Regions from separate parts of the Rhizobium sp. Root1204 genome, predicted to be linked through region 3. Evidence: predicted binding sites of a transcription regulator. Region 3 holds the regulator's gene; each other region holds the start of a gene.
The links. Region 3 encodes LexA, which represses DNA repair genes until DNA is damaged. Its sites were predicted from a motif close to TGTTCNNNNTGTGTTCNG; they were not measured.

Region 1: a site for LexA is predicted at 1,520-1,537, ahead of ASC96_RS04765 (ImuA family protein). Genes of this name have one in related genera too.
Region 2: a site for LexA is predicted at 980-997, ahead of ASC96_RS08205 (metallopeptidase family protein). Genes of this name have one in related genera too.
Region 4: a site for LexA is predicted at 939-956, ahead of ASC96_RS02425 (YifB family Mg chelatase-like AAA ATPase). Genes of this name have one in related genera too.

Annotation. Positions count from the first base shown of each region.
Region 1 is NZ_LMCZ01000003.1:52,935-57,553, reverse strand. Features, by position in the region: gene dinB (DNA polymerase IV) at 1-351, opposite strand, end outside; partial or broken gene ASC96_RS33690 (SOS response-associated peptidase) at 397-1,038, opposite strand; gene ASC96_RS33500 (hypothetical protein) at 1,118-1,378, opposite strand; gene ASC96_RS04765 (ImuA family protein) at 1,587-2,342, shown strand; gene ASC96_RS04760 (DNA polymerase Y family protein) at 2,263-3,774, shown strand; gene ASC96_RS04755 (error-prone DNA polymerase) at 3,774-4,619, shown strand, end outside.
Region 2 is NZ_LMCZ01000006.1:130,564-135,182, reverse strand. Features, by position in the region: gene ASC96_RS08215 (DNA polymerase Y family protein) at 1-148, opposite strand, end outside; gene ASC96_RS32525 (hypothetical protein) at 30-959, opposite strand; gene ASC96_RS08205 (metallopeptidase family protein) at 1,130-1,564, shown strand; gene ASC96_RS08200 (DUF1737 domain-containing protein) at 1,599-1,805, opposite strand; gene ASC96_RS08195 (CoA ester lyase) at 1,802-2,710, opposite strand; gene ASC96_RS08190 (hypothetical protein) at 2,826-3,071, shown strand; gene leuD (3-isopropylmalate dehydratase small subunit) at 3,190-3,795, shown strand; gene ASC96_RS08180 (RidA family protein) at 3,802-4,188, shown strand; gene ASC96_RS08175 (hypothetical protein) at 4,195-4,578, opposite strand.
Region 3 is NZ_LMCZ01000034.1:395,426-400,044, forward strand. Features, by position in the region: gene ASC96_RS23190 (hypothetical protein) at 303-521, shown strand; tRNA gene ASC96_RS23195 (tRNA-Cys) at 595-668, opposite strand; gene lexA (transcriptional repressor LexA) at 1,796-2,506, opposite strand; gene ASC96_RS23205 (hypothetical protein) at 2,770-3,090, shown strand; gene ASC96_RS34095 (hypothetical protein) at 3,150-3,428, opposite strand; tRNA gene ASC96_RS23215 (tRNA-Asn) at 3,650-3,724, shown strand; gene ASC96_RS23220 (SDR family oxidoreductase) at 3,798-4,619, opposite strand, start outside.
Region 4 is NZ_LMCZ01000001.1:495,314-499,932, forward strand. Features, by position in the region: gene gshB (glutathione synthase) at 1-808, shown strand, start outside; gene ASC96_RS02425 (YifB family Mg chelatase-like AAA ATPase) at 1,051-2,583, shown strand; gene cysK (cysteine synthase A) at 2,827-3,795, opposite strand; gene ASC96_RS02435 (LysE family translocator) at 3,930-4,547, opposite strand.

The DNA.
Region 1 (4,619 bases), on a different contig from region 3:
ATTCTCCGTCACATCGAGGTAGGCCTCATCGAGCGATAGCGGTTCGATCAGCGGCGTATATTCAGCGAAGATCTCGCGGATCTGTTGCGATACTGCCTTGTAGATGTCGAACCGCGGAGGCACAAAGATCAGCTCCGGGCATTTGCGCTTGGCGGTGACCGACGGCATTGCCGAATGCACGCCGAAGACGCGGGCCTCGTAACTTGCGGCCGCCACAACGCCGCGTGCCGCGGATCCTCCAACAGCTAATGGTAGTCCACGTAGCTCCGGGTTGTCTCGCTGTTCGACTGACGCGTAAAATGCGTCCATGTCCACATGGATGATTTTGCGCATGGGTTGCACTTTCCCCATCACTTCAGTCCCCATAGGATAAGCCGGCATTTGGTGGACAGGCATCTGACTGCACCGGTCGTGCTGAGCGCTCGTGATCAAAGCAACAGACCTTCCTCGTCCGGCTTCATCCCACGGTGCTGTCAACCAGGTCTCGACTTCTTCAGGCGTGGTCAGGATGGAGGGCATGGCCTTTTGATGAATCGGCGAGACGATCTCGTTGGGTGACGTGGTCAGAAAGCCGAACAGTTCGTATTCCTGCTCACCATCGCGGACCTTCCGCACACCTTTCCAGGGCGTCCAGAAGCCTGCGAAGAACATCAGCGGCCGATCTTCATTGCCAGCGAACCAGGCGTTCGGCACACGCCCGCCTTCGATTTTGCTGGCTGGATCCGGTTCGGCAAAGGAGGTGAACGGCACGACACAGCGGCTGGTCGGGCCGAGCCAGCGCCGCCAGTGCGGCGAACTCACATTGCGAATATTGGTGACGCCGGGATCGTAGTTTTTCACATAGGCTGGCGGCGACGGCATTCCCCAGGTCGCCCGGGCAATCTCGCGCTGTCCGTCCTCGGCAACGCGGACAATCGGCGCCTGATAGCCTGGATAAACATCGAAGGAGGCTTCATTCCAGCCGGCTCGATCCCGGAACGCCTTTGTAAATTGCAGAACCGCGTCGCGCGTGGTGGTCACGTTGTAGAGATTACACATTGCCGTCCTCCTATCCAATGCGGGTCAAGACGAAGTTTCTGACCCTTTCGGATCGCAATCAAGCTTTGAGCTTCACCGATCACGTGGGCTTTTGCAGCTCAAGAACTACGGCTGCCTCCAGCAAACAGGGAAATCCCGTCCCGCATCTATCCTGCCCGTCAGAACAATGCATCTTCTCGCAACCCATCGCCATGCGACGGCGCAGGTCCACAAAACGCATGCTGGCGCCAAACTGTTTCACCAACGCCTTGCGATCAAGCTCGCCCTGTTGCCCGCACGGCTTGCATTCGACGGTAATCACCGGTCCCTTGAAATCCCTAAGCGTCAGCAGGCCGGGCATATCTCAATTTTCTCATCCACGATATTTTTCGTCACATTCAGCATCGAATTGAATCTGCTTGATGAATCGATTGAGCAACAGACGTCTCGTGACGCCGCCTGCAGTCCACCCGATTCTTGCCCGTTGACTCATCGCCGTTTAAAGAACAAAAACAGAACATATCAGCCTTTTTCTGGCTATGCAAATGCACTCTTGAATTTGGAAACCGATGCCAATCACTGCCGCGAACCCCGTCATTTCCGAGCTTCAGGACCGCATCCGGCGGCTTGAAGGCGGAGTTGTGCGCAAGGGCGAGGTGCTGCCGTTCGGGATAGCCGAGATCGACGCAAAGCTTCCCGGTGGTGGGCTGGCCTGCGGTGCCCTGCACGAAGTGGCTGGTGGTGGGGCCGATGCGGTTCATGGCGCGGCCGCCGCCCTTTTTGTCGCCGGGATCGTTGCGCGCACGAAAGGCGACGTGCTCTGGTGCCTGACACGGCCGGATCTGTTCGCGCCGGCATTGGCACAAGCAGGCCTTCATCATGATCGGGTGATCTATGTCGAGGCCGACCGGGAAGAGGACGTGCTCACGAATTTCGAAGAAGGCCTGCGTTTTGGCGGGCTTGGGGCTGTCGTTGCCGAACTCGTACGCCTGCCGATGACCGCCTCGCGGCGCCTGCAGCTGGCGGCCGAGGCTTCAGGAACGATTGGCATTGCGCTTCGACGATGGCGTCGCCCGACGGAGGCAGCTGATTTCGGACAGCCGACAGCCGCCACGACACGGTGGCGCATCAGCGTCCTGCCCTCCGAGCCGCTGCCTGTGCCGGGCATCGGGCGGGCACGGTGGCTGGCGGAATTGATCAGAGCAAGAGCGGGAGAAGCCGCGGAATTTGAAATAGGTGCCTGCGATGCCACGGGTCGTATCAGTCTTTCTCCCCACGCTCGCGACGGACAGGATCAGGCGCGCCGAGCCCGGAATCTTGCCTGAAACACCGGTCGTGGTCGTCGCGCGCAGTGGATCGAAACGCACCGTCGCGGCGGTCGACGCTGCGGCCTTCAAGGCCGGCGTCCGCATCGGCATGCCCGCTGCCAAAGCCCAGGCGATGATATCCGGCTTGCATCTGGTCGATGCCGATCCGGACGGCGACGCCTTGGCGATCGAGCGCCTGGCGCTGTGGATGCTGCGCCAATATACGCCGGTGGTAGCGATGGACAGTCCCGATGGCATCGTCATGGATACCGAGGGCGCCGATCACCTGCGCGGTGGTGAGTTGCCGATGCTCATTGGTCTTGTCAACGCTCTGAGAGGCCATGGCCTTCAGGCCCGCGGCGCCATTGCCGATACCTGGGGCAGTGCCCACGCCATTGCGCGCGCCACGCGTCGCGAGGTGATCATTGTCCCGGTTGGCGAGACGGCCAAGGCCGTCGTCAACCTGCCGATTTCCAGCCTTCGCCTGTCGCCCGATATTGTCAGCGGCCTGACCGTGCTCGGGTTCCGGACCGTCGGCGAGGTCTCAGTAACGCCGCGGGCGCCTTTGGCTCTGCGTTTTGGGCCGGAGGTCGGCCGCCGGCTCGATCAGATGCTTGGACACCTTGCCGAACCGATCGACCCCATTCGCACCGCAGAGCTGATCGAAGTGACGCGTTCCTTTTCCGAGCCTATCGGAGCCTCTGAGACCATCGCCAAATATATCGGAAAGCTCGTGATCGACCTCTGCGCCGCGTTGGAGACGCACGGGCAGGGCGTTCGTCGCGCCGATCTGATCATCTACCGCGTCGACAACACATTGCAGTCCCTGCGTGCCGGCACGGCTAAGCCGGTGCGCGATGTCCAGCGTCTGACAAAGCTTCTCTGTTCCAGCATCGAAAACATCGATCCCGGTTTCGGTATCGAAAAGCTGTCCCTTGCCGCGACGATGATCGAGCCATTCGAGGAAAAGCAGTCCATCTCCTCGCTTATCGAAGAAACCATCGTCGACGTCACGCCTCTGCTCGACAGTTTGGGAAATCGCGGCCAGCGCATGTACCGGCTGGCCCCGGTCGAAAGCGACGTTCCCGAACGCAATGTCGGGCGCGTCTCCCCGGTTTCCGAAAAACTGGGTCAAGCCTGGCCAACCCGCTGGCCCCGGCCAAGCCGCATGTTGGCGCACCCGGAACGGATTGAGGTGATTGCGCTCACGCCCGACCATCCACCGGCGTCGATGACCTGGCGTGGCAAACGTCGGCGCATCAAGCGCGGTGATGGGCCGGAACGGGTCTTCGGCGAGTGGTGGGTTCGTTCATCCGAGATGGAGGCTGTCAGGGACTACTATTCCGTTGAGGACGAGGACGGCAATCGCTTCTGGGTCTACCGCTCTGGCGACGGTGTGGATCCCGTGACCGGAACGGCCAAATGGTTCTTGCACGGGATCTATGGCTGATGCGCTACGCCGAGCTCCAGGTCACCAGTCATTTTTCCTTCCTGCGTGGTGCGTCAGGCTGCGATGAGCTGTTTGCCACGGCTCAGGCACTCGGCATCGAAGCGCTTGGCGTCGTTGATCGCAACAGCCTTGCCGGGATTGTGCGCGCCTGGGAGGCGGCCAAGGAAACCGGCGTCCGGCTGGTCGTCGGCTGCAGGCTGGATCTGACAGACGGCATGTCGATCCTGGTTTATCCGACGGACCGGGCCGCCTATTCGAGGCTCTGTCGGCTTCTGTCGCTCGGCAAGGAGCGGGGCGGCAAAGGCAAGTGTGTTCTCGATCTGATGGATGTGGCCCTTTATGCAGAGGGACTGCTCGCCATCCTGATCCCCGACGAGGCCGATGACGCATGCGCCGTCCAGTTGCGCAAGATGAAAGAGATATTTGGCGACCGCGCCTATATGGCACTGACGCTGCGCCGGCGGCCGAACGATCAACTGCGTCTGCACGAGCTCAACACCCTGGCCATCCGGCACAAAGTCCGGCCGGTCGTCACCAATGACGTGCTGTTTCACGAGCCGGGCAGGCGACAGCTGCAGGATGTCGTCACCTGCGTTCGCCATCGCACGACCATCGACCGGGCCGGGTTCTTGCGCGAACGGCACGCCGATCGTTTTTTGAAGCCCCCTGAGGAAATGCACCGTCTGTTCAGCCGCTATCCTGAGGCACTCGCCCGCACTCGCGAGATTGTCGATCGCTGCCGCTTCGACATGAACGAGCTCACATACCAATATCCCGAGGAAGCGATCATTCCCGGATTGACGGCACAGCAGTCGCTGGAGAAATTTTCCTGGGAGGGCGTTCGC
Region 2 (4,619 bases), on a different contig from region 3:
GCCGCCCGGAGCAGACGATGGGCGGGGCGTCAGGACGCCCGCTCAAGCGCCAGGACAGACCCCACTTCTTGCGGGCGATCCGGTCGGTTGACAGGTGCGGGAAGGCGAGGGCCAGAATGCGCTGGGAGCTTGCGCGCAGACCGAGCATGGTCTGGCTCGCGGGCGGGGAGAAACTGACGGTCATGGGGATTCCACTCCAGAAGCAGGGAGACAGGGGCCGGATTTCGGCTTTTCTCCAGGGTGAGACGGAAAACCGGGTTGCCGATGCTGCCGCCAAGCATCGACCGATCCGGCAAAAAGCGGCTTGTTGCGGGCGCGGGTTCAACCAGAAAGCGGAAAGGTGCGCTGCTTGCCTCTTCCTCTCCGGACTGACGCAGGAGGAGGAGCGGGCGCCCTGCCATCTTTGCCCGCAGACTCAGCCGCCGGCTTTCGGTCAGGCCGAAATGGGCCGGATTGCCTTTGACCTCCAATATGCTGACTGAAAAGGCACCGCTTTCGACGGCGGTTTCCGCAAGCCAGAGCGCCTCCTCCAGCCGGCGCGGAGCAGCGTGCAGGAAACGCTCCGGCTTCACTCCGAAATCCGCAAGCCCGAGCGCATAGGGAATGCCTGTTTCCATCGATGTAACGGCATCGCTGATCCACAGAACCGGCGAGCGATCCTCATCCGGCATACGCTGCAGCAGGGCGGCAAGCGCCAATGCAAAACCAGTTGCCGCCGTTGCATCGCGCATCAGTTGCGAGCGGATTTCAGTCATGCCATTTAGGGCCAACCCGCCTTCCATGGCATGATCAAGCGCCGCTATCCCCAGCGGAACACGGTGGATTTCCCTTTGTTTTGCATAGCCGCTTTCACCGTCCAAAGCCTCCTGCCTCGCGGCGACGATGGAGCTACCCTCCAGCCTTGATATCTCTTCGCGGAGCGCAAAAAGACGCTCGCGCGTCATGGGCGTCTGCACCATGACGTCACTCCAATTCAGATTGTTCCTGTTATGTTCTTATAGATTCCAGAGCTTCAAAGAAGAGTCAACGGGATTCTCTAAGAATTTATTCCTTGACAGAGGGCATTCAAATTCAACCCTCGAAAAACGCTGGGGAAATAGCTATATCAGGGGGCAAGCAAGGAGTGCCCATGGCCCGCATAGACCAGAGCGACGATTGGCGAGACCGCCACGCGCCGACAATCAGCACATTCGAATCCCTGGCGCTGGAGGCTTACAGCCACCTGCCGGAGGAATTCCGGGCGCTGGCAACCGATCTGACCATCGAGATCAATGATTTTCCAGACGAGGACGTTTTCGAGGACATGGCGCTGGAAACGCCGTTCGATCTGCTTGGATTGTTCGAGGGGCGCGGCATCGGCGAGCGCTTCACCATGGAAACCGGCGAGATGCCGAACCGGATCATTCTCTACCGCCGGCCGATCCTCGACTATTGGGCCGAGAACGAAGAGACGCTGGGCGATATCGTCACCCATGTGCTGATCCACGAGATCGGCCATCATTTCGGCCTGTCAGACGACGACATGGAGCGGATCGAGGAAAGCGTCGAGCATGTCGGCGGCTGAGATGGCTTGAACCATCCCAGCCGGCCTTGAAGGCTCAGTGTTCGGAGAGCTTGGTGTCGGGGGTATATTCCTTGCCCTCGACATTCTTGATGACGGCCTGGCCGCACATCATCACCTTGGCTTCCTTGTTCCAGGCATAGGTCGGCGAACCATAGAGGTCCCAACCCTTGTTGAGGGCGGCGGTAACCTTGTGGCAGAAGGTGGCGTCATCGACGGCAGTCAGCAGGCGGTAGAGTTTCAAGAGTTTTTTCCTTTTGTGGTGATGGCATCAGCCTTTGCGGCGAGCCGCAGGGCTTGATCCAGATGAAGGCGCTCGACCATCAGGCCGTTGAGATTGATGACGGCTTTATCCCTATTTTCCGGGAGCGCGAAGGCATCAATGATGGATCTGGCCTCGGCAAGGGCGGTACCGGCCACACCGAAGGCGCTGTTGGCCGGGCCGATCTGGGCCGGGTGGATCAGCATCTTGCCATCAAAGCCCATGTCGCGGCCCTGGGTGCACTCGGCCGCAAACCCGCTCTCATCCCGGAAATCGTTGAAGACGGCATCGATGATATCAAGGCCGCAGCTGCGGGCGGCGAGCAGGATCTGCATCAGCCAGGCAATCAGGTAGGTGCGGCCGAGCAGGGCAGGCACGCCGGTTTCCTTGCGCAGGTCGTTCAACCCCGGCACGAAACAATCGAGCCTGCCGCCGCGGGTGCGGCCGGTTTCGGCAATCGCCGCTGCATTCAGCACGCCGCGCGGGGTCTCGATCATCGCCCAGAGGCGAACGCTATCCGGCGCATCGTTTTCCGACAGGATATCGACGACCGCCTGGATATCCTGCGGACTTTCGACCTTGGGAAGCAGGATGGCATCGGGGGACAGCGTCAGCGCGAAGGCCAGATCCTTTTCACCGAAGGGTGTCTTCAGATCGTTGATGCGGACAATCACTTCGATATCGCTGCGGCGCTCCCGCTTCAGATGATCGGCCAGTATCTGGCGGGCGGCAACCTTGTTGTCGATGGAGACCGCATCCTCGAGATCGTAGATCACCGCGTCGCAGGCAAGGCTGGCGATCTTGGCAAGGGCGCGGCCATTGTCGGCGGGCACACACAGGACCGAGCGGCGCAGACGGGCGGGGTGGCGATCGTTGAGCGAATTCATGAGGGCTTTTGTGCCCGGCTTTCGCCATTTTCGCAAGGCAGGCATGTGATACGGAAGTAGGTCTTGCAACGCGGCGCGGGCGAACCCACATTTCAGGCAACGAAAGGTGACGACAATGCAAAGCATACGCTCTCTCCTCCTGACGATCGCAGGCATCGCGTTCACGCTGATGGCCTTCGTGTTTACCGCATCGCTTGGCCTCGCCCTGATCGGCATCGCCTCGGTGGTGATGATCGGCACGACGATTGCAGCACGGCTGGCGCCCAAGCCTGTGCGCGCCACGGTGAACCGCAATTCCACCCGCCAGAGCCGCGAACCGCGCATCTGGAATGATGGCCGCGGCACGATCATCGATCTCTAAAGGCCGCGTTGCGGGCTTTCCGGCGACCCGGAATAAGATTCTCCTTCATTTCGGCATGAAATTGCTCTAAACGCTGGGCGGAAATTTTTCCGCCCCGTTGAAATCGAAGGCCATAGCCATGGACAAGTTCGTCAAGCTCACCGGCGTTGCTGCGCCTCTCCCCGTCGTCAATGTCGACACGGACATGATCATTCCGAAGGATTACCTGAAGACGATCAAGCGCACGGGGCTCGGCACCGGCCTTTTCGCGGAAGCCCGCTATCATGAAGACGGCTCGGTCAACGAGGATTTCGTCCTCAACAAGCCCGCCTACCAGAATGCCAAGATCCTCGTTGCCGGCGACAATTTCGGCTGCGGCTCGTCGCGCGAACATGCCCCGTGGGCGCTGCTCGACTTCGGCATCCGCTGCGTCATCTCGACCTCGTTTGCCGACATCTTCTACAATAACTGTTTCAAGAACGGTGTACTGCCGGTGGTCGTTTCGCCGGAAGACCTGGAAAAGCTGATGGATGACGCCTCGCGCGGCTCCAACGCCATCCTGACGGTCGATCTGGAAAACCAGGAAATTACCGGTCCGGACGGCGGCAAGATCACCTTCGAACTCGATGCATTCCGTCGCCATTGCATGCTGAACGGCCTCGACGATATCGGCCTGACGCTGGAAAAGGCCAGCGCCATCGACACATTCGAAAAGGCCAATGCCGCCTCGCATCCCTGGGCCTGATCCGAGATGCCCAGCCCGCGAAAACTGATCTCTTCCGGCTCGCCGTTTGAAAAGACGGCGGGTTATTCGCGGGCTGTCGTGCAGGGCGACTGGTGCTTCGTTTCCGGCACGACCGGATACGACTACCAGACGATGACCATGCCGCAGACGGTGGAAGAGCAGACCCGTAACTGCCTGAAGACGATCGAGGCGGCGCTCATTGAGGCCGGTTTCTCGCTCAAGGATGCGGTGCGCAATCACTATTACGTTACCGATGCCACCTTTGCCGATATCGTTTTCCCGATCCTTGGCGAGGCCTTCGGCGATATCCGCCCGGCAGCGACAATGGTGGTCTGCGACCTGATCCGTCCGGAAATGCTGATCGAGATTGAAGTCACCGCCTTCAAGGGCTGACATGGATCAGCCTTCGACGAAGGGTGGCCCCAAAGGTTCTTCCAATCCAGCCTTTGCCAGCTCCTGATGATAGTAGAGAAACACGCGACGCCGGAAGGTGATCATCTCGCGCTCCTCATCCGTTTTTGCCATTGCAAGACCCGCCGCGAACGCCTCTGGAGTAGCCAGCTCGACCGTATAGGTCACAAAATCCAGCATCTCCCTGGTTTCCTCGGTTTTCATGGGGCGGATGCATAAAAGCAATCCGCTTGCCGCCACCTTGCCGAGGCAATGACCATCGCGCCGGCAGCGGCGGACACGGCAGCGGAGATGATTGAGCCAGACCGTGGTCGCCACGCGCAGGAAGACCTCCGATGAAGGCGAGCGGGGCGGAGGCTTGATATAGGGCATACCGGTTTTCCTCTTATCGGCTGATCGGACGGCAGCAAGAA
Region 3 (4,619 bases):
ATCGGCAAGTTCATCGATCACCACGGCCAGAAGTCGAAAGCCGTACTGGCGCTGTCGCTGTTAATGCAGACCGGCTTTCGCGTATCGGACTTGGCTGTTATCGGCCCGCAGCATCGGTGTGGCGATATTCTCAAGCTGCGGCTATTCAAGAACCGCAACCGGACGCCGGTGGATATCGAGATTGCCATTCACCCGATCCTTGAAGCCGTGATGGAGTTGCACCCTGTCACCGGGCTCACCAATGTGCGGACTGAGTTCGACAAAGCTTTCACAGTGAAGGGACTTGGAAACAGAGTGTCCGCATGGTTCAGCCAGGCAAGGGGCTGGCAACTGATCAGGCGCACAACGAAGCCACCGACTATATGCTGGAAGCGATGTTCGGCTGGAAGGACGGGAAGACATCCAAGATCTACACGCGCAACGCAGACCATGCGCGGCTGGCCAGACAGGCCGTATCGAAGATCAACTGTGATGGGATGGGCACGAAATTGCTCGAAAGCAAGGACGGGACGGAGGGGTGAAATAGGAACCGACTGCCACACCCGCTATATTTTCGATTGATTTCAAGGTCTTACTGGTGGAGCAAGAAAGGTTTGGAGGCCTCGCCCGGAATTGAACCGGGGTGCAAGGATTTGCAGTCCTCTGCGTCACCACTCCGCCACGAGGCCTCACCAGTTCAAATAGTCGAACTGTGGCGGCGGTTTAGAATGATCCTAGACAAATCGCAAGAGGGTATTTCTGAAAAACGTTCTTGGTCATTTCTGAGATGCCGTTTCCGAACCCTTCTTCCACAGCTTTGGGGATGAACAAGCCGGTGTGCGAGGAGCCGAAAACGAGATTGCGGCGTCCCGGTCAAAGCGCCACGTCCCTGCCCTGTTGCCGGGCGCATTCTCACGAAGGTGACGGGCGACGGATTCGTGAATTGGTGCGCAAGTGCTGCCGTCGGCTGTTCGATTGATGAAGCGCCAAAGCCCTTAGCGAAACGGCACTGTTTCTAACGCCTTGCCAACGCGGGCCGTTGCAGCAGCCGGCCCTTTTCCCTAACGATGCCAATCGTTCAGCTCTTGGCTGGAGCGATCCGCATTATCTGTCCACGTCTCAATTGACGCGCGGGCAACCCTGGCGGTTTGCAAGTTTCAAGACAGTGTATTCGCCACGGCGTCCAATGCCGTCAACGACAACAAGGCGCCGGTTTATCGAGCGGATGCCGGGATCACGCATTCCGTACTGATAGGCACGGCGGATTGCCTGCCGTTCACTGCAATTGCTGCGCGGACGATACTCATTATTGTATCGCCGGTCTCTGTATTCAACTGCGGGACTGTCGCGTCCGATGTATATGTCCAAGGATTGGGCCAACGATGCTGGTGCCTGAACAGTCGAAATGACTGTGGCCATCAATGCCACGACCAAAACTTTTGTAAAAACGGTTCTCACATTGGCCTCCTGGGTTCCGTCCACGAATAGAGCCGATAGGTCAACGAAATCCTACTAAATAGGTTCCAAAAATAGGGTGCGATAGGGGAACGGCAACATTTGCCGATGCGCAAGCCGCATTGAAAATTCATAGGCTTACAGCCCGTTAATCGGGCGTATTGAAGGAAAAATCATGTCCCTTATTTCCGCCGCTACTCATGATTTAGAGTGCTCCGGTCGGTTCATGAGGTCGCTAAGGCATTATCTTTCAGGGGGCAAAACTATCGTCGCGCCGGACGGTGACAGGTTTGCAGCCATGTCTACAAATCACGCAATCTTCCCCACTCCTTTAAGCTGCCATAGCTGAAGTGATATCAGATCAATGATAACGGCGGATCAGCCCGACGAGTTTTCCCTGTATCTTGACCCGGTCCGGTCCAAAAATCCGCGTCTCATATGCAGGGTTGGCGGCTTCCAGCGCGATCGAGGCGCCTTTGCGGCGAAACCGCTTCAATGTCGCTTCCTCGTCATCAACCAGGGCGACGATGATTTCACCGGGGCTGGCACTGTTCGTATTGCGGATGATGACCGTGTCGCCGTCGAGAATGCCCGCCTCGATCATCGAATCACCGCGCACTTCAAGTGCGTAGTGCTCACCGGTCCCAACCATCTCGAGCGGCACGGAAATATCATGCGTATTGTTCTGAATCGCGGAGATCGGTACGCCGGCGGCGATCCTGCCCATGACAGGTATGGAGACGGTATCGTTGTTTGCGGCGGCCTTGACGGGTGCGGCAGGTGCCGGTTGTGTACCAAGACTGCCCTGGATGACGCTCGGTGAAAAGCCGCGCTTTGGCTGAAGGCTCGTGGTATAGGCTTCTGGTAACTTGATCACTTCCAGCGCCCTCGCCCGGTTGGGCAGACGCCGGATGAAGCCTCGCTCCTCAAGCGCTGTAATCAGCCGATGAATGCCGGATTTCGACGCAAGATCCAGTGCATCCTTCATCTCGTCGAACGATGGCGGTACGCCCGATTCCTTCATTCTTTCGTGAATGAACAGAAGCAGTTCCTGTTGCTTGCGGGTCAGCATGAACGATCACTCCAGAATCTAGAAACAAATCAAGAACGAACACTATCTGTTCCATATGTGTTCCGCAAGTCCCTAAAATTCGTGAGTGTTTTCAACGCAACAGAAAATCGTGCTGCATAGCGGCTCCTTTCCACTCAGCATTCCGCCTGCCATTCATCGCGGGAAGCTATCTGTTGGAACCTTTGCGCCGCCGGTACCGTTTCGGTTTATCTCGAAACAATGCGATGGACGGCCTGCTCCGGATGCCGTCCGAGGAGGCTTTGATGGCGAAATACACCGATGAGCGCGCTTCCGATGCCGATATGCAGAAAACCGTGGAATTGAGCGGCGTGCAGGCCCGTCAAGGCTTTTTGGGCCGGCCGGTGCTGATGGTACTCATCTGCGGCGTGGTCCTTGCAATGCTCGCCTGGGCCGGTGCGGAAGTGTTTGGCGAAAGCACAGACAACGACGCTGCGACCAAGGTTGAGGAAAAGCTGCCTGCCCCGAACAATGGCGCTCCGGCCACGCAGGAAACTCCGGTCGATCCGGCGCAAATGGCACCTGCGGACAAGGACCCGACGCCACAGACAGGCTCAGGCGGATAAGCGGATCGGATCCGGCGCAAGCCTCTGCCGAATCGGGAGAAGGGCTTACGTCCAGCTTCCTAGCTGGAAGCAGGCCATTTGCGCGCCCACCAGACCGAAAGCCGCCGCCTCTTTCGCCGGACGAAGGCAAGGTCGTGCGACAGGACGAGAAGACCAAGGGGAATCATCCAGAAACCGAGAACCGGGAGAAAACCCAAAATACCGCCAAAGATCAGCGCGGCACCGATGGAAATGCGCAAAAGGCGCGATTGCGGCAGCCGCATACGCCACGTGCCGATGATGAGTTCGTGGGCGCGGGCATCGATGCCGAATTTTTTTGTTTTCCGCTGTTCTGCCATCAAATTCCACCTGCCAAATGTCCGGCCACCCGCCATCGCCTGCGAACGCTGCAATCCTGCGGGTTTATCCCCGGCAAATCAACGGAGCGCTTTCAACTCTCACATGGGGAGTTGTCCACAATCAGACAAGATTGTGCATTTTTTTTGAAAAACCGCTTGGCAAATCGGAAAAGCATTTGTATTAGCAGCCTCACTTCTGCAGCACACACCGCCGCAGATTATCCCTGGTAGCTCAGCGGTAGAGCATTCGACTGTTAATCGACAGGTCGCCGGTTCGAATCCGGCCCGGGGAGCCAATTTCCAAAGGCCTTGCTGAAAAAGCAAGGCCTTTTTGGTTTCTGGCGTACCCTCTGCGCCCGCCTTCATGTTCTACCGGTAACCGCTCGCGTCCGCCGGTTTTCCGGCATCCTGCACCTCGGTCATGTAGCGCCAGCAGTCCGGCCGCGATCCGTCGAGATCGGTAAAGCCGTAAATCTTGGCGAGATCGCCGCTTGAGGTCGATTGCCCGTTGAGGCGTCCCCGCTCCGGATCCGCAGCCAGGGATGAAACGGCGCGGCCGGTAAAGCGTGGGGTTTCGGAAATCACGAAATGCGGCTGGGCCTTTATCGCCTCCACCCAGTTTTCCTCGCGCACACCAAAGATGTCGAGCATCATTTCAGAACGCATCCAGCCTGGAGAGATTGCCACCGATGTCGCTGCATGCGGCGCCAGATCCTGCGCGTGTGCCCACGCCATGCGAATGACACTGGTCTTGGCGAGATCGTAGAACGGGCTGAGCCGGTAGTGGGTGGCATTGTATTGCGCCGTGCCATCGGTCATCTCGACCAGCAAGCCACCAGGATTCTCGATCATCAATGGCAATGCGTAATGGGCGGTGACCAGATGGGTATCGATCGCCAACCGCAAGAGTTTCAGGCCATTTTCAAGCGAGTGTTCCCAGACCGGCTTGTTCCATTCGGTCAAATACTCGCCGCCCCAGATATCGTTGACGAGGATATCGAGCCGCTTTTCGTCGCGGCGGACGCGGGCGATCAGCGCCTCGACTTCGGCGTGGATGAGATGATCCACCCGCACGGCAATGCCTTTACCACCAGCCTGTGTCACAAGTTCAGCGGTTTCTTCGATCGTTTCCGGGCGGCCATAGTCCGATTGCCGGGTTCGTGTCGTGCGGCCGGTCACGTAGACGGTTGC
Region 4 (4,619 bases), on a different contig from region 3:
GCTGCGCGACGGCAAGGTGATCGCCACTGTTCAACCGATGAGCCTGCGCGACGTCAAGGGCGACCACTACACGCTGGGAGATGCCGAGCGCATAGACCTCTCCACCATGGACGTGGTGCTGCTTCGCCAGGATCCGCCCTTCGACATGGCCTATATCACCTCGACGCACCTGCTCGAGCGCGTCCATCCGAAGACGCTTGTGGTCAACGATCCGGCCTGGGTGCGCAACTCGCCGGAAAAAATCTTCGTCACCGAATTTCCCGACCTGATGCCGAAGACGCTGATCACCCGCGATCCCGCCGAGATTGCCAGTTTCCGCGCAGAGATGGGCGATATCATCCTGAAGCCGCTCTATGGCAATGGCGGCGCCGGCGTCTTCCATTCGACCCGCGATGACCGCAACATGTCGTCGCTCCTGGAAATGTTCGGACAAATGTTCCGCGAACCCTTCATCGCCCAGGAATACCTGCCGGCCGTGCGCAAGGGCGACAAGCGCATCCTGCTCGTCGATGGCGAGCCGGTCGGCGCGATCAACCGGGTGCCTGCCGAACACGATGCCCGCTCCAACATGCATGCGGGCGGCACGCCGATGCCGACGGACCTGACGGCGCGGGAAAAGGAAATCTGCGCCCGCATCGGACCGGCGCTGCGTGAACGCGGCTTCCTGCTCGTCGGCATCGATGTGATTGGTGACGTGATGACCGAGATCAATGTCACCTCTCCTACCGGTCTTCGCGAAGTGAAGAAATTCGGCGGCGCCGATATCGCCGCGCTGCTCTGGGACGCGATCGAACGCAAGCGCGCCTGATGAATGATTGAGCGGCCGGGGCGGCTATCCGTCCCGGCGCCCGATTTCATCCCCCGGATGTTCACGGTTGTTCCGCTCCGTTCCTGAGGTACAACCGAGCCACAACCAGGCCGATTGGAACAGTCGAATCTGTTCGATAATTGTTCTTGTTTTATTCCGTTATTCGTGCAAGATTTCACACCACAACCGGAAAAGGTTGTGGTGGCGGGTTGCTGACCTGCCTCGCGGCAAGAGGGGCAATCATGGTCGCGCGTGTCAGTACGGTTGCATTTCAAGGCATAGAAGGCCTGCCTGTCGATGTTCAGGTGATGGTCGCGCCGGGCAAGGTCGGCATGCAGATCGTCGGCCTTCCCGATAAGGCGGTCGCCGAAAGCCGCGAGCGGGTGCAGGCAGCACTCCACGCCTCCGGCCTGTCGCTACCCGCCAAGAAGGTCACCGTCAATCTTGCGCCTGCTGATCTTCCCAAGGAAGGCTCGCATTTCGACCTGCCGATCGCGCTTGGCCTGATGGCGGCACTCGGCGCCATTCCCGGCGATGCGCTGGATGGATATGTGGTGATCGGCGAACTCAATCTCGATGGCACCATCGCCGCTGTCTCCGGAGCCCTGCCCGCCGCCATCGGCGCCAACGGCCTTGGCAAAGGCCTGATCTGCCCGTCCGACAGCGGCGCTGAGGCCGCCTGGGCGGGATCCGAGATCGACATTCTGGCGCCGCGCAGCCTGATTGCGCTCGCCAATCATTTCCGTGGCACGCAGGTGCTGTCGCGTCCCGAACCGGCCGTGCGTGCCAGCCCCGCCAACATGCCGGATCTCGCTGATATCAAGGGCCAGGAAAGCGCCAAGCGGGCGCTGGAAGTGGCAGCGGCCGGAAACCATAACCTCTTGATGGTCGGTCCGCCCGGTTCCGGCAAGTCGATGCTGGCCGCCCGCCTGCCCTCGATCCTGCCGCCTCTCTCACCGCCGGAACTGCTCGAAGTGTCGATGATCCACTCGATCGCCGGGCAACTGGCCGGCGGTAAGCTGTCGGACCGGCGCCCCTTCCGCACGCCACACCACTCCGCCACCATGGCGGCGATGATCGGCGGCGGCCTGCGCGCCAAGCCGGGCGAAGCGTCGCTGGCCCATAACGGCGTATTGTTTCTCGATGAATTTCCGGAATTCACGCCGCAGGTGCTCGATGCGCTGCGCCAGCCGCTCGAAACCGCCGAATGCATCATTGCCCGCGCCAATCACCGCGTCACCTATCCGGCCGCCATCCAGCTGGTTGCCGCGATGAACCCCTGCCGCTGCGGCATGGCGGGAGAGCCCGGCCATAGCTGCGCCCGTGGCCCGCGCTGCGTCTCCGATTATCAGGGCCGCATCTCAGGTCCGCTGATGGACCGGATCGATATCCGCATCGACGTCCCCTCGGTCACCGCCGCCGACCTGATCCGTCCGGCACCGGCCGAACCGAGCGCCGTCGTCGCCCGGCGGGTGGCGCGCGCCCGCGAAATCCAGATGGACCGCTTCATCGCACTTGGCATGCCGCACATCCTTTCCAATGCCCGCTGCTCAACAGCGATGATTGAAAAGATGACCGAGCCCGACGCTGGCGGACTGCAATTGCTGCGGGATGCGGCGGAGAAAATGAAGTTTTCGGCACGCGGTTATCACCGGGTGCTGAAGGTGGCCCGCACGCTTGCCGATCTCGATGAGAAGGCGACGGTCGGGCGCATTCATCTCGCCGAAGCGATTTCCTACCGGATCGCCGGCGAGCGGTTGACGGCAGCGGCGTAACATTTTCCCCGGCAACGCGAGGCAGGTTATCATCGCGAAGGAAGCGCCTCAGGAGGGTGCTGCCAGTTCTTTGAAAAGAGCATAGTGAAGACGGGGCTGTTCGGTCGCCCTCAGTGCTTTTCGGCAAGTTCCTTCGGCACCGGGAGCAACCGGGTCCCTGCGTGATCAATCGAAAAGGCAGCAAGCTGAGATACGGGATTGCGGTGGCGCCGCCAGATTGCGGCGCCACCGCGCATAAAATCCCTAACCGCCCAGACCTTCGAACAGCGCCGTCGACAGATAGCGCTCTGCAAAGGACGGGATGATCACGACGATGGTCTTGCCTTCGTTTTCCGGGCGCTGGCCGATCGTGATCGCCGCCTTCAGCGCGGCACCGGATGAAATACCCACCGGCACGCCTTCCAGGCGCGCCACGTGACGGGCGGTCTCGATGGCTTCCGGGCTCGAAACGGTGACGATCTCGTCATAGATTTTCGTGTCGAGGATGGCAGGCGCAAAACCGGCGCCGATACCCTGGATCTTGTGCGGACCGGGGGCGCCGCCGGAGAGAACCGGAGATTCGACGGGTTCAACGGCAATGACCTTGACCGACGGCTTCTTCGCCTTCAGCACCTGGCCAGCACCGGTGATCGTGCCTCCCGTGCCGATGCCGGACACGAGAATATCGACGCCACCATCGGTGTCGTTCCAGATTTCCTCGGCCGTCGTCTTGCGGTGGATTTCCGGGTTGGCTGGGTTTTCGAACTGCTGCGGAATGATCGCGTCCGGCAGCGTCGCGGCCAGTTCCTCGGCCTTGGCAATGGCGCCCTTCATACCCTTCGGGCCTTCCGTCAGCACCAGTTCCGCACCGAGCAGAGCCAGCATCTTGCGGCGCTCGATCGACATGGTCTCCGGCATGGTGAGGATGAGCTTGTAGCCCTTTGCAGCGGCAGCAAAGGCGAGCGCGATGCCGGTATTGCCGGAGGTCGGTTCGATCAGCGTCGTCTTGCCGGGGGTGATCTTGCCCTGCGCTTCCAGCGTTTCGATCATCGCGACGCCGATACGGTCCTTGACGGAGGCGATCGGATTGAAGAATTCGAGCTTGGCGAGAAGGTTGGCCTTGACGCCGTTTTCCTTGGCCAGCTTGTCGAGGCGAACGATCGGCGTATCGCCAATGGTCTCGGTGATCGAGGAATAGACGCGGCCGCGGCCGGGTTTGCGCTGTTCTGACATGGTGCTCTCCCTTTTCTCATCAGTTGGCGCAGAGAATAGGGGCAAAGCCTCCGGCATGCCAGAGTACGATTTTCCGCGGGCTTATTCCCGTTGGAAAAAACCGTTGCGTAACCGCCTGTTACGGAACGAATTTTTCAGGCGGCGCGCGTGGCGATATAGGCCGCGGTTGTGCCGATGATACCGGCGGCAATCCGGTTCAGCGATGTCAGGGCGCGGGGCTTTTTGAGGAGCAGCCGGGCACGCGAGGCCAGCAGGATGTATGGGATGACCACGGCCATCAAGACGGTGAAGGATGCACAGACAAGGATGACATATTCCTTGACGCCGATCACATGCAGGTCGATCAGGGTCGGCACCAGGGCGACATAGAAAAGCATCGTCTTCGGGTTGCCCAGCGTCACCAGCAAACCCGAGAGGAACGACAGGCCCATGCTGGCGCTCTTCTTTGCCTCGATCTCCTGCGGCAACAGCCCGGCAGTCCAGAGCTTGTAGGCGATGTACATCAGATAGAGCGCGCCTAAAACCTTGATCACCATGAAGGTCGTGGTGAATGTCTGCGCGACGAAAGCAAGCCCGAGGATAACGCCCGTCAGATAGACGATGTCACCAAGCGCCAGGCCCAGTCCCATGAAAAACGTCTCGCGGAAACCGGAGCCGAGTGCGCGGGCCACAAGCGCCGTCATGCCAGGTCCGGGGATCGCGGCGGCGATGAACAGCGCGGTGCAATAGGCAAAAAGCGTGGCAAGGCTCATCGTCAGGCTCCTGAAGGCAAGGCTGATGTCTAGCGGGTTTTCTCAAGGCTGGCAATTTGTACGCGATTGATC